One region of the Hyphomicrobium sp. ghe19 genome, then DNA from elsewhere that is predicted to be linked to it. Evidence: riboswitches for the same ligand, from Rfam matches in the RefSeq annotation. Region 1 holds a riboswitch; each other region holds the start of a gene.
The links. Region 1 has a riboswitch for cobalamin ahead of AACL53_RS06595 (TonB-dependent siderophore receptor). Riboswitches for the same ligand answer to the same signal wherever they lie in the genome.
Positions count from the first base shown of each region.

Region 2: another riboswitch for cobalamin. It lies ahead of AACL53_RS07495 (TonB-dependent receptor); the one in region 1 lies ahead of AACL53_RS06595 (TonB-dependent siderophore receptor).
Region 3: another riboswitch for cobalamin. It lies ahead of cobW (cobalamin biosynthesis protein CobW); the one in region 1 lies ahead of AACL53_RS06595 (TonB-dependent siderophore receptor).
Region 4: another riboswitch for cobalamin. It lies ahead of AACL53_RS07540 (ribonucleoside-diphosphate reductase subunit alpha); the one in region 1 lies ahead of AACL53_RS06595 (TonB-dependent siderophore receptor).

Region 1 covers NZ_LR743509.1:1,403,243-1,406,665, forward strand. The annotation lists gene AACL53_RS06585 (LssY C-terminal domain-containing protein) at 1-266, opposite strand, end outside; gene AACL53_RS06590 (HWE histidine kinase domain-containing protein) at 631-1,359, shown strand; cobalamin riboswitch at 1,471-1,697, shown strand; gene AACL53_RS06595 (TonB-dependent siderophore receptor) at 1,939-3,423, shown strand, end outside.
Region 2 covers NZ_LR743509.1:1,565,731-1,569,153, forward strand. The annotation lists gene AACL53_RS07495 (TonB-dependent receptor) at 1-1,487, opposite strand, end outside; cobalamin riboswitch at 1,896-2,095, opposite strand; gene AACL53_RS07500 (NAD(P)H-dependent oxidoreductase) at 2,202-2,804, opposite strand; gene metE (5-methyltetrahydropteroyltriglutamate--homocysteine S-methyltransferase) at 2,879-3,423, opposite strand, start outside.
Region 3 covers NZ_LR743509.1:490,472-493,894, forward strand. The annotation lists gene AACL53_RS02300 (cobyric acid synthase) at 1-384, opposite strand, end outside; gene cobO (cob(I)yrinic acid a,c-diamide adenosyltransferase) at 384-1,001, opposite strand; gene cobU (bifunctional adenosylcobinamide kinase/adenosylcobinamide-phosphate guanylyltransferase) at 1,005-1,529, opposite strand; cobalamin riboswitch at 1,589-1,772, shown strand; gene cobW (cobalamin biosynthesis protein CobW) at 1,947-2,984, shown strand; gene cobN (cobaltochelatase subunit CobN) at 2,984-3,423, shown strand, end outside.
Region 4 covers NZ_LR743509.1:1,575,359-1,578,781, forward strand. The annotation lists gene prpC (2-methylcitrate synthase) at 1-1,053, shown strand, start outside; cobalamin riboswitch at 1,149-1,369, shown strand; gene AACL53_RS07540 (ribonucleoside-diphosphate reductase subunit alpha) at 1,472-3,423, shown strand, end outside.

The DNA.
Region 1 (3,423 bases):
GCCAATGCCAAGTTCACGGGGTCGCCTGGCAGGCCATCTCCCGTGATCGTGAAACTCGGCACGTGCTGGCGCTGAAGAATTTTCAGGCCCATGCGAACCGCGCGTGGGAGAATGAGGTACGCGCCGATGACGTAAGTGGCGCTTACGGCGAGGATCCAAGGCAGCCGCCGGTCCACCAGTTCGAAGACGTCCACGATCAGCCAGACGCTCAGAACGCCGAGGCCGAAAATAGCTATCCGCTGCAACATGCGAATTGCTAACCGCATATTCTATTCTCTCCCGACAATGGCTCCCCAGGTTACATGCGTAGCGATCACTAATTCGACGCGCAAATAAGGGATGCAAGTCGTAAACTTTTCCGAGATTGATTCCGGCGGCTAATAGCGTCTTCCTTAACCGCTTCCTTTAATGTCGCTGGCGTGGTGGCAAGTGCATGACCGCTTCTCGTGACACTGACCGCAGCTGCTGGATCGAGGTCTGTTAAGGCCCGGTCACCGCGTCCGACCAAGCACTTAGCCTTCAACACACTTAAGTAAGACTGTAGCGGCCGCTCCGATGTTACTATACGGTACAGGCTTAATTTGAGAGATCGGATCGCGTTCCGTAGTCTTCTGGCTGGTTTGCAAGTCGATGGTCGAGCATGGTTTGCGTGGCACGGGGGGCCCAAAAATTTCCGATGAAGAGTTCCGTCTGAAATTTGAGAATGCGGACCTTCGGCGCTTGCTGATCGAGGCTGGCTTGCATTCTGCTGAACAGGATGTTGCGGCAAAATTACATTCTCTGCTGATGGAAGAACTCTACCATCGCGTTCAAAACACGCTGGCGGTGACCCAAGCGATTGCGTCCCAAAGCATCAGCAGCGCTCAAAGCTTGAAAGAAGCCGGCGACGCAATCCGGCATCGTTTGACGGCATTGAGCAGCGCGCACCGTCTTTTGTTGGAAACAAGCTGGGGACCGACACCCTTAATTTCCATCGTGAAAGCGGCGATCGAGCCGTTTGATGTTCAGGATCATGGGCGATTCACAATTCGAATTCCCGATGTCGAAGTTACGGCCTTGGCCGTTCAACCACTTGCATTGATGCTGAACGAATTGTGCACCAACGCGACGAAGTACGGCGCACTTTCCAGCGCGACGGGGACGGTTTCCATCGTGGCGGAAGGCGATACGGCCCAACAATCGTTGAGCCTGATTTGGAAGGAACAGGGCGGCCCAACTGTGAGAGCTCCCACGCGCCGAAGTTTTGGTTCACGCTTGATCGAGCAAAGTTTGTTCCGCGACGAACGGGCGAAGCTCGCCTTTGAGCCGTCCGGCGTCGTTTGCACGGTTCAGGTTCCTATCGCATCAATCGAGAAATGATCCGCCTCGAATTTGCTGGCGCATTTTCTTCTCGGAAGCGTCCCGCACTGGCGCTCCGCTTTCTGCCGAGTGTGGCAGTTTTTCGGCATTGACTCGTTATCGTCCATTGTGTGCTTATGGCGATGTGACGGTTCCATTCGCGTCAAGTCGCGCGGATGGTGAAAATGGGAACGCGGTGCGACACCTTTGGTGTCAATGCCGAGACTGCCCCCGCAACTGTAAGCGGCGAGTCCGCTCCGGTTATACCACTGACGGCCTCATTCTGGAGGCCCTCGGGAAGGTCGGAGAAGACGCTTGAGCCGCAAGTCAGGAGACCTGCCATCACAAGCTGCCCATCTCCCGTGCGTGGGGCGCGGAAGAGCGGAAACCCGTAGAGGCGGCTGATGTGTCAACCGGTGGGGAGCCACGTCAGGTCATGCAGGTCGCTGCGCTGAGCGGATAAAATTCTGCGCGCGAACGTCAGTTTGAACACGAGTCCCTGGGGAGCCGTGAACGAAGACGTGCGCGTATATCCACTGAGCCTTTGCCGGTACGCCTTGAGGAGCGATCCACCCTTACGTCATGCGACGGGGGATCTTCATGCAACGTGTCTTCATGCGCCGCACCGCGAGTGCAGCCATACTCTCTACAATCTCATCACTTTCCGCGATCGAAGCCAGCGCTCAGGTATCTACTGCGCCGCTTACCGATCTCCCGGAAGTCACGGTTACATCAACCGAGGATCCCCAGGCGAAGAGGAAGGCGCCGACTGCCGCTCAACAAAGCTCGACACCTCAGAATTCCGGCGGCGGGACTGCAGGTACGGCACGTGACGCCGATAATTCCGATGTGGCTGTTTCGCCGACCGGCATCGCCTCGCCGGTCGAGCAGATTGCAAGCTCGGTTACGGTCATCACATCAAAAGAAATCCAAGCGCAGCAGCGCCGCACGCTGCCAGACGTGCTGAAAAGCGTGCCGGGCCTCAACGTCGTGCAAACGGGCGGTCCCGGCGGAGTTACGTCTGTCTTCATGCGCGGCACAAACTCAAATCACACGAAGGTTTTGATCGACGGCATCGACGTCAGCGATCCCAGTAATCCCAATCGCTCTTTCGATTTCGGTCAAATGCTGACGACGGACATCGAGCGCATAGAAGTTCTGCGTGGCCCGCAGAGCGGCCTTTACGGCGCGGATGCGTTGGGCGGCGTCATCGTCATCAATACCAAAGCGGGAAAAGGACCGGCCAAGGCCACCGGCATGATCGAAGGCGGCTCATTCGGCACGTTCAATCAGGCGACGAGCATCAGCGGAGGAGCGGATCGCTACAACTACTCATTCAACGTTTCGCATTTTCGGGCCGACGATACACCGGTTACGCCGTTCGATCTTCTGTTGCCAGGCGAGGCGCGCCACAGCAACCGTTACGATAACTGGACGTATTCGACGAAGATCGGCGTTGACCTGACAAAAGACGTCACGGTGAATTTCGCGGCCCGCTATACGGATGCCACGTTACATTTCACCGGTGACGACTCCGGCTTTCCGAGCCACCCCAATTCGAGTCTGTCGCGCTCGGATTACGATCGGTTTTATACGCGTGGCGAGGTCGTGTGGAGGGCGCTCGGCGGCAACCTGACCAACTACTTTGGCATCAACTATGCCAACCTGCAGACGGACAACTACGATCCCACGTGGGGCCGAAGCGCCAATGACGGTGAACGGGTGAAATACGATTGGCGCAGCGTTCTTCGCGTGGCGCCTGGATATACGATCGTCACGGGAGCCGAGCATCAAAACGAACAGCTCGACAATAGGGACGGGAATGGACCGTTGTCCGCCGAAGAATGGAACCGCGCTGCTTTCGTGGAGCTGCAATCCGAAATCTTCCGGAACTTCTTCCTCGTCAGCAACGTGCGCTATGATGACAACGAAAACTTCGGAGGTCATACGACGTGGCGCGTCGCACCAGCTTACTTGATCGAAGCGACGGGCACAAAACTGAAAGGCAGCGTCGGGACTGCATTCAAAGCGCCTACGCTCTATCAACGATTCATGGTTTCACCGTGGTCCCACGGCAATCCCGAC
Region 2 (3,423 bases), 160 kb from region 1:
CTTCCGTTCCAGAACGATTGCTTCACTCCAACTTCAATCTGGTTGCCCGTTGTGAGGTTGAAATTCGCGAAGTTCTTCGCCAGATCGAGCAGCGGTACGTTGATCGGGTCTGACGCAACCGAATATTGCCCGTAGATCGCGAAGTTTTTCACCGGCTCAAAGACCGCGCCGACGCGCCACCCAAGGGCGCCAAAAGTCTTTTCGAAACTCTGGCTAAGGCTGACGTCTTCGCGTTCGATTGTTGGCGCGTCAAAGCGGACACCGCCGACGACGGTCAGGTTGTCGAGAAGATGAATGCGGTTTTCCGCGAATACGCCATACTCGGTCAGCTCGGACTTGTATTTCGGGTCGAGCTGATTGGGGTTCGGGAAGAGACCGCGGTCGAAATGATAGGGATCGAGCGAGTTGGACTCGAACGGAATGTAGTTGGCATATCCGAAGCGCGTTCGCGTCACGTCAACCCCGACCACGGATTCATTGGCGAATCCGAGCACACGGGTTCGCAACGTTGCGTCGCTTCGCGATCCGATCTGATCCTGCTGTTGAACGATATGGATATAACCGCTGCGGTCGACGTCGCCGGTGACCGGATTGAGGAAGTAGTCTTCCGCGTTGCGCCATTCGCGATTGCTGCTCGATATATACGCGATATTGCGGAACGACAGCGCGGAGCTCGGCGTGTACTCGGTCTTGAACTGGGTGAAATTGTCCTTGAACCGAATGCGGCTGTCGTAGACGTTGTAGTTCTTCTCGCGCAGGCTTTCGTCGATTTCGCCGTCCCGGAACGGCGTTCCGAAGTAGCGCATCGGCTTCTGATCGCCGTAGTCCGTTGAAAGAGTGAACACGAGATTCGGCGCGGCCTGCAGCCTCAACGCGCCGGAAATCCCGAAGTTTTCTGAATGCCCGAGATCGACCCAGCCTTCCGAAGCGTCGCCGCTCACGTCGAAGCGATAGGAGAGCGCTTCGTTCAACGGACCCGCGCTGTCGAGTGACAGGCGCCGCGTCATGTTCGAGTCGACGTAGACCTGCGCTTCATTCTCAAAGCCTGTCGTAATCGGCTTTTTCGGAACAACGTTGATAACGCCGCCAATCGCGCCTTCACCGTAAAGAACGGAGGCGGGTCCGTGCAACACTTCGATGCGATCGACGGACCACATGTTGAACGGAAATGTAACGTTGCCGCGGCCGGGCGATATGCGCGTTCCGTCATACAAGCGCACGACGGACCCGTTGCCCTGATAGCCGCGGCTCGCAAAGGCTTGCCCATAGACCGGATTGGCGACACTGCTGAATCCCGGCGCATTATGGGTTATCGCATCCGTCACCGTGTCCTGGCCGCGGTCGCGGGCCATCTCGCCTGAGATCACAGAAACACTGGCCGGAGTTTCGAGTGGTGTTAGATCAAGCCTGCTGCCGGCAGTTGTCGGCACGTTGAGATTGAGCCCAGGCTTGGTCGGTGTGTTGACGCCGGTTCGTGCGGGATCCACCACCGGCTCCGCGGGTGTATCCGTGGCGCCCTGTTTCCCTTCACCAGTCTGCTTTTGTTGCGATAAGGTCTTCTTCTTTTTCTTTGAAGACGTGGTCGACTCTTGTCCACCGAGCACCGTGATGGGCGGCAAATTGCCAGGATTTTGCGAGTTTTCCGAAGGTTTTGCCTCTTGAGCGCACAGCGCGAGCGAGCTCGAAGTCATCGCTAGGGCGAACAGGCTGACGCGTGTGGAGACGACGAAACGACGTGAATTCGCGGCCCGCTGGGGCGGCAATTCGACAATGAGATTTGACATAGATCCTGCGCGGTCGACGGTTGTGGCACGTCACCGCGAACGAAGCCGTCCCGAGTGCTGTTCTGCACTCAAGTCGTCAACGATCAGAACACCCCGTCTGATGCGTGCTCGCGTGTGACCACGACTGTCGGCAGGTCTCCTGGCTCGCGGGTCCTAGCGTCTCGACCAGCCTTCCCGGAAATGGTGTTCCAGTGGCATTGGGGTCGAGGGCTCGCCGCTTACAGTTGCGGGGGCAGCCGCGGCATTTGGCATTGTGCCAGCACCGCATTCCCTATTGATCCCTTGCGGGAACCGACACGGTTTAAATTCTCTACTTGGCTGACCGAGTCAATCGATTGAGTCCGAATTGGAAACATATGTGCTCGCAACGACACAATGTTTGTTGGTCAGCGCTGATTTGACTCTGTGAGCGGTCGCTTAGGCTTTATAGCCCTGAGATATAAAATCCATGAGCTGGTTCAGTTGCCGAGTTACAGCGCCGGAATCGCCATCGTCGAGCGCATAAAAATCGAAGCGCTCGTTGCTCGCCAAGTTCGGCAATAGCGCTGGCAGCGAACTTTCGAAAAACACGCGACTACCATCGCCTGTGGCATTCGTTTCGGCTTCGCTTCGCCCATGCGTGACGATGACGGTCATGCGCGTAATGCTCCTGAGCAGCGGCTGAAGGTTTTGGCCGTCGAAGGTGAATGCCACATCCGGGCGCCAGACGCGGTCGAAATAGCCCTTCAGCATCGCCGGAATTGCGAACATCCAAATGGGCAAAATGAAAATCAATTCGTGTGCCGACTGGAGATCTGTAACGAGCCTACGAATATCTTCAGGAATGCCGCCGGATGGATAAGATGAAAACTCGTGTCCCGAGGTTACGGGGTTGAAGTTCAAACGATAGAGATCATTGACGACGGCCGTCGTGTTCCGTGCTGCAAGCGCCGCGATTGCGCGTTCCGCAATCTGCCCGCAAAGACTGTTTGGCTCCGGGTGACACGTCACAAGAAGGCAGGTGCTTGGGGAACCAGTCATAGCGTCCGTCAATTGGAAGCCGTGCGGATAGAGACAGAAGGATCGGTCTCGATCCGCAGGGCATGAGTTTCTGTCTACGCGCTTTCGCGCATCGTCTTGGCTGCTTCAACCATATTCTTGAGCGCAGGCAGCACTTCTTCCCACTTTCGGGTCTTGAGGCCGCAATCAGGATTGATCCAAATCTGCTCGGGTACGAGATGAGCGCGCGCTTTGCCGATCAGGTCCGTCATATCGTGGACATGGGGACAGCGGGGTGAGTGGATGTCGTACACCCCAGGGCCGATCTCGTTCGGATACCGGAAATCCGAGAACGCTTCGAGTAATTCCATCTGCGACCGCGAGGTTTCGATCGAGATGACGTCGGCGTCGAGTGCAGCGATCGCTGGCATAATGTCATTGAACTCGCAGTAGCACATATGGGTGTGAATTTGCGTCTGGTCGGCCGCGCCGCCTGCTGCCAGTCGAAAGCACTCGACCGCCCAGCGGAGATAAGCATCCCAATGCGCGCGCCTTAGCGGCAGGCCTTCGCGTAGTGCGGGCTCGTCGATCTGGATAATTCCGATCCCGACTTTTTCGAGATCGGCAACCTCGTCGCGGATCGCGAGTGCAATTTGCCTGC
Region 3 (3,423 bases), 910 kb from region 1:
ATCGGCTTCCGCTTTCAGCCGGCCGAAGCTTTCCAGAACCGCCGGCAAAAGCTCAGGCTTCTTCGCCTGAAATTCACGCGCCCTCGCCGAGCCGATCATTTTACCTTGCACGACGATTTGTGCGCCCGTCTCGCTTTCGGGCTTCAGCAACACGGGGTTCATGTGCACCGACGGCGCGACGCGTGCCGCACGCGCTTGCAATGCCTGTGCGCGGCCGATCTCGCCGCCGTCGGCCGTCACGGCGGCGTTGTTCGACATATTCTGCGGCTTGAACGGCGCCACGCGGATGCCGCGGTTCGCGAGCAAGCGGCAAAGGCCCGCCACCATCAGGGATTTGCCGACGTCGGAGCCGGTGCCCGAAAACATCAGGGTTCGCGCCGGCATTAGAACTCGATGCCTTCCTGCGCTTTGATGCCGGCTGCGAAGTGGTGCTTCACGGCGGCCATTTCGGTCACGCCGTCGGCGAGCGCGATCAATTCCGGCTTGGCATTACGGCCGGTGACGACGACGTGCAGATCGGCGCGGCGGTTGCGGAGCGCTTCGATGACGTCATCAAGCGGAAGGTAATCGTAACGAAGCGCGATGTTGAGTTCGTCGAGAATGAGGAGGCGAATGGATGGGTCAGCCATCAGCTCTTTGGCTTTCTCCCACGCGCGCTCCGCCGCCTTGATGTCGCGCGCCTTGTCCTGGGTTTCCCAAGTGAAGCCTTCGCCCATCGTGTGCCAGGAGACCTGATCGCCGAACATGCGCAGCGCGTCGCGTTCGCCGGTCATCCACGCGCCCTTGATGAATTGCACGACACCGACGCGCCAGCCGTGACCGAGCGCTCGCAGGGCAAGCCCAAACGCGGCGGTGGACTTGCCTTTTCCTGGGCCGGTGTGCACGAGGAGAACGCCCTTTTCGATCGACTTCGAGGCGACCTCGGCGTCCTGCACGGCTTTGCGCTTGGCCATCTTGGCCTTGTGGCGCTCGGCTTCGTCTATCGTTGGGTCGGTGGTCACGTTTCAGCCTTTCAAGGTCAGCGGCAAGCCGGCGGCGACAAAGACGACCCTGTCCGCCGCGGCCGCGATTTTCTGATTGAGGCGGCCGGCCTCGTCGCGAAACGCTCGCGCGAGCGCGTTATCCGGGACGATGCCTAGGCCGACTTCATTCGAAACGATGACGCAGGGGGCGATCCGTTTCGAGAGCGCCGCGATCAGTTTATCGGTCGCGTCGGGGATCGAACGTTCCGCGTGCATTAAATTCGATATCCACAAGGTCAGGCAGTCGACGAGTGACGGCAGTTCGGACGTCCGGTTCGACAAGGTATCGGCGATGTCGAGAGGGGTTTCGTGTTGAACCCAGCCGCTGCTGCGACGCCTTTGGTGCAGTTTGATTCGCTCGTCCATCTCGCCGTCGAAGGCCTCAGCAGTGGCGATGTAGGCCCAGGGCCCCGGCTGGCTCGTCAAAAGCTGCTCGGCATAAAGGCTTTTGCCGGAGCGTGCGCCTCCGAGAACCAATGTCAGCTGCGGCAGGGTTGGCGTTGGCATGAGCGACTTTCGGGCGGTCCAGGACACGCTGATGGCGATTGACGAGGGATAGTCGCTCACTTATCGATGGGGACGACGGTCCCTCGCAAGAGGGTTCAATGGGAATGCGGTATTTACTCCGCAGCTGCCCCCGCAACTGTGAGCGGTGAGCGCTGGCGATATGACCACTGGGTTATGCCCGGGAAGGTCGCCAGACGCTGAGACCCGCGAGCCAGGAGACCTGCCGTCACAGAAGAATCGAACCGTCGCCGGTGGGGCGAGAAAGGTTAACATGACTTTCAGAATGCTCTGCGCACGCCATTGCGCGCCATCCCATCATGCGTGGATGTTCAAACGTGCGGCTCCGACCGGAGCTGCCGCGATGGGGTCCTGTGACCGTGGGTCTCAAAATATCAACTCGGACTCGGAGTTTTGCCAATGAGCGCGCGCAAGGTGCCAGTCACCATCGTTACCGGCTTTCTCGGCGCGGGCAAAACGACGCTCGTCAGACATGCGATCGAGAACGCCGAAGGCCGCCGGCTGGCCTTGATCGTCAACGAATTCGGTGATGTCGGCGTCGACGGGGCGATCCTTCGTTCTTGCGGTGTCGAGAATTGCCCGGAGGAAAACATCGTCGAGCTGACGAATGGCTGCCTCTGCTGCACGGTGGCAGACGATTTCGTGCCGACGCTCGAGGCTTTGCTGTCGCGAAATCCGCCGCCCGAGCACATCATCGTCGAGACGTCGGGTCTGGCTTTGCCCAAGCCGTTGGTGAAAGCCTTCGAATGGCCGGACATCCGCAATCGCGTCACGGTCGACGGTGTCGTCACCGTCGTCGATGGGCCTGCGGTGAATGCGGGACGGTTTGCCGACGATCCCGTGAAGGTCGCGGCGCAACGCGCGGCCGATCCTTCCGTAGATCATGAAAATCCGCTGGAAGAAGTCTACGAAGATCAGCTTCTCTGCGCAGATCTCGTCGTTCTGAACAAAACCGATCTGATGTCAGAGGTCGAGATCGAGCAGATTACCGACGCCATCAGGAGCGGCGTGCCGCGCAGCATCAAGATCGTGGCGACGCGTGAGGGTCGCGTTCCCGCTAGTGTATTGCTTGGGCTTTCGGCGGCGGCGGAGAACGATCTCGCGGCCCGTCCTTCGCATCACGATAACGAGCCGGATCACGACCACGACGATTTCGAGACATTCATTGTCGAGGTGCCGGCGCTTGCGTCCCCCGCCGATCTCGCGTCACGAGCCAAGGCGATCGCCAATGCGCATGACGTGCTGCGCATAAAGGGCTTTGCGGCAATCGATGGAAAGCCGATGCGGCTGTTATTGCAAGGCGTCGGCGAACGCGTCGACACGCGGTATGAGCGTGCGTGGCGGGACGGCGAGCCGCGGCTCGGCAAGCTCGTTGTCATCGGTCAGAAAGGTCTCGACCGCGAGAGTATCACCAGGACCCTGACAGGCGCCGCCTAATGCATATCGTCGTTCGCGAGAGCCGAGATCTCGATGAGGCCGCCGTGCCTCAGGATCTCGGACTTGCGCCCGCCGATATCGTCTTTCTTTCGTTTTCGGATTCCGATTTGGCAATGGCGGCCGCGGCATTTCGTTCAGTTGCCGAAGACGAACGGCCAAGCCTTCGCATCGCGAACCTCAGTGCGCTGTGCCATCCGATGTCCGTCGATATTTTTGCGGACACGACTCTCAGGGGGACGAAGGCGATACTCGTTCGCTTGCTCGGGGGGCTCGATTATTGGCGTTATGGCGGCGAGCAAATCGGCAAGCGTTGCCGGGAGCTTGGAATTGCGTTGGCCATCGTGCCGGGCGACGGGCGGCCGGATATTCGACTCGGTGCGTTGTCGACAATCGAGACGGAGGATCTGACGAGACTGCAATCGCTTCTCGATGCCGGGGG
Region 4 (3,423 bases), 170 kb from region 1:
GACGTTCGTGACCTGGCGATGGGCTGCTCGTTCGAAGAGGTGGCGCACCTTCTCATTTACGGCACGCTGCCATCGGCGGAAGAGCTCGCGACGTACCAGAGGAAATTGCGCGCTCAGCGCAATTTTCCGCTCGCCGCGAGGCGCGCCCTCGAAGCTCTGCCCGCCGCCGCGCACCCGATGGATGTCTTGCGCACTGGCGTGTCGGCGCTCGGATGCGTCTTTCCGGAATCGCCAGATCAAAAGGCCGAGAACGCGCGCGCTATCGCTGATCGCCTGATTGCATCGGCGCCCTCGATGCTGCTCTATTGGTATCATTTCTCGGGCAGCGGCCGCAGCATCGACGTCGAGACGGATGATGACACCGTCGCCGGGCATTTCCTCACGCTGTTGCACGGACGGGCGTCGCACCACCACCAAGTCCGCGCGCTACAGGCTTCACTGGTGCTTTACGGCGAACATGAGTTCAACGCATCGACGTTCACCGCGCGCTCGATTGCGGCGACGGGCTCTGATTTCTATTCCGCAATCAGCGGAGCCATCGGTGCGCTGCGTGGCACCAAGCATGGCGGCGCCAATCAGGCCGCGTATGAGGTCATCACGCGCTATAGAACGGCGGACGAAGCCGAGGTCGATGTGCGCGAGCGGGTGGCCAACAAGCAGGTCGTGATGGGGTTTGGCCATCCGGTGTATCGGATTTCGGACCCGCGCACTGAAGTCCTGCGTACGTTGGCGAATGAACTGGCCGATCGCTCGAACGATCACAAAGTGATGTCCATCGCCGAACGGATCGAGGTCGTGATGGCCGACTCCAAGAACATGTTCGCCAATGTGGATTGGTATAGCGCCGTGCTTTACGATCTTCTGGGTATCCCGGCCTCGATGTTCACGCCGATTTTCGCAATGGCCCGCATAGCCGGCTGGAGCGCTCACATCATCGAGCAGCGCGAGGACAACAAGATCATTCGTCCGACCGCCGACTACGTCGGCCCGGAAAGCCGTGTCTTCGTCTCGCTTTCCGAGCGCGGGATGCCGGCCCGCTGGCGCGCCGCCTGAGTGCGCGACGTCTTGCCATTGGAGAAGCGCAACAACACCTGGGGTAACTTTAGAATTCGCGCCACCACATATTGCGCATGCCCATTGGAATCTGTCTTTATGAGGACATCATAGGTCGCTGGATTTCAACATTCAGCGCTAAGAGGGAACCCGGTGCGCATCGCTTTTCGAGCGGTGCAATCCCGGGACTGCCCCCGCAACTGTGAGCGGCGAGTTCCTGTCGGATAAAGGTCACTGATGCTTCGCGTGTCGGGAAGGCCAGACAGAGAGCAGCGACCCGCGAGTCAGGAGACCTGCCTGTGATGGTGTTTTCACGTCCTCGGGCGGGGTGTCCTGATGGATTGGTTCATCCCGCCATTGCGCGCGGATGAATGCGCGTACCATGCGGCCCAAGCCCCCTTTTTTCAGGGGTTTGCCGATGTCTATCGTACTCCAAGCACGAAGCTCTCAATCCAATCACGTTTCAGGCATCGGCGCACCGAAGGCCTCGACGGAACAGCTGTTCCAGGTCATCCGGCGCAGCGGCGGCGTCACGCTATTCGACGCCAGCAAGATCACCGTGGCGCTCACCAAGGCATTCCTCGCCGTTGAAGGGGGGCGCGCGGCTACATCGCGGCGCGTTCACGAGACCGTCGAGGAATTGACTGAGCAGATCGTTTCGGCGTTGACGCGCCGCGGCGCTCAGGGCCGCACGTTCCATATCGAAGAGATCCAGGATCAGGTCGAGCTTGCGCTGATGCGCAGCGAAAACCACAAAGTTGCGCGAGCTTACGTCCTTTATCGCGAAGAGCGCGCGCGCGAACGCGCAACGTCTGCTGAACTTGTGAAGGTCGCTGCCGTTTCGCCGATGAACGTCAAGGCAAGGGACGGCCGTCTGTCTCCGCTCAACATAGACCGGCTGCGCCTGCTGATTGTCGAAGCCTGCGATGGCTTGCCGGATGTGACCGCAGAGTCCGTGCTTTCCGAAAGCCAACGCAATCTCTACGACGGAATTACGGTCGATGAGTTGGCGGAAGCGCCGGTGCTCGCCGCGCGCACCCTCATCGAAACAGAGCCGAACTACACATTCGTCGCGGCGCGATTGCTCATGGATCGGTTGCGCAGCGAGGCACTGTCGTTCGTGAGGGGTCGGGAAGACTCGGCGCGTCAATCGGAGATGGGGGCACGCTATCCCGAGTACTTCTCGGCATTGGTCGCGAAAGGCATCGTGGCCGAACTGCTCGATCCGGAACTGGCGCGGTTCGATCTGGCGCGTCTTGGGCGCGCGTTGAAGCCAGAGCGCGACGGCATCTTCCAGTATCTTGGCCTTCAAACGCTGTACGATCGCTATTTCTTGCAGACGAACGGTATCCGCTTCGAGCTGCCGCAAGCCTTCTTCATGCGCGTCGCCATGGGCCTCGCGATGCGTGAGATCGACCGCGAGGAGAAGGCCATCGCCTTCTATGATCTCATCTCGTCGTTCGACTTCATGTGCTCCACGCCGACGCTTTTCAATTCCGGAACCCCGCGTCCGCAATTGTCTTCGTGCTTCCTGACGACGGTGCCGGACGATCTCGACGGCATCTTCAAGTCCATTAAGGACAACGCGCTTCTCGCCAAATACTCAGGCGGCCTCGGCAATGACTGGACGCGCGTGCGCGGCCTCGGCGCCCACATCAAAGGCACAAACGGCGAAAGCCAGGGAGTCGTGCCGTTCCTGAAAGTCGCCAACGACACCGCGATCGCGGTCAATCAGGGCGGCAAGCGCAAAGGTGCGGTCTGCGCTTATCTCGAAACGTGGCACATCGACATCGAAGAGTTTCTGGATCTCCGGAAGAATACCGGTGACGACCGCCGGCGAACGCACGACATGAACACGGCTCACTGGATCCCGGATCTCTTCATGAAGCGCGTCGCAGAAGACGGACCCTGGACGCTGTTCTCGCCCGACGAGGTTCCTGACCTGCACGATCTCTACGGCACAGCGTTCGCGGCGCGTTACGAAGAGTATGAGAAGAAGGCCGAACGCATGGAGATGAAGATTGCGCGGCGCGTTCGCGCGGTCGATCTTTGGCGGCGGATGCTGACGATGCTCTTCGAGACGGGCCACCCGTGGATCACGTTCAAGGACCCCTGCAACCTACGCTCGCCTCAGCAGCATTGCGGTGTCGTGCACTCGTCGAACCTTTGCACGGAAATCACGCTCAACACCTCGAACGACGAGGTCGCAGTCTGCAACCTGGGTTCGATCAACCTCGCCGCGCATGTCACGCCGCAAGGTCTGGATCACGACAAGCTCGCCCGCACCGTGAAGACGGCGATGCGCATGCTCGACAATGTCATCGACATCAATTTCTACACGATCCCGGAAGCGCGGCGCTCGAACCTTCG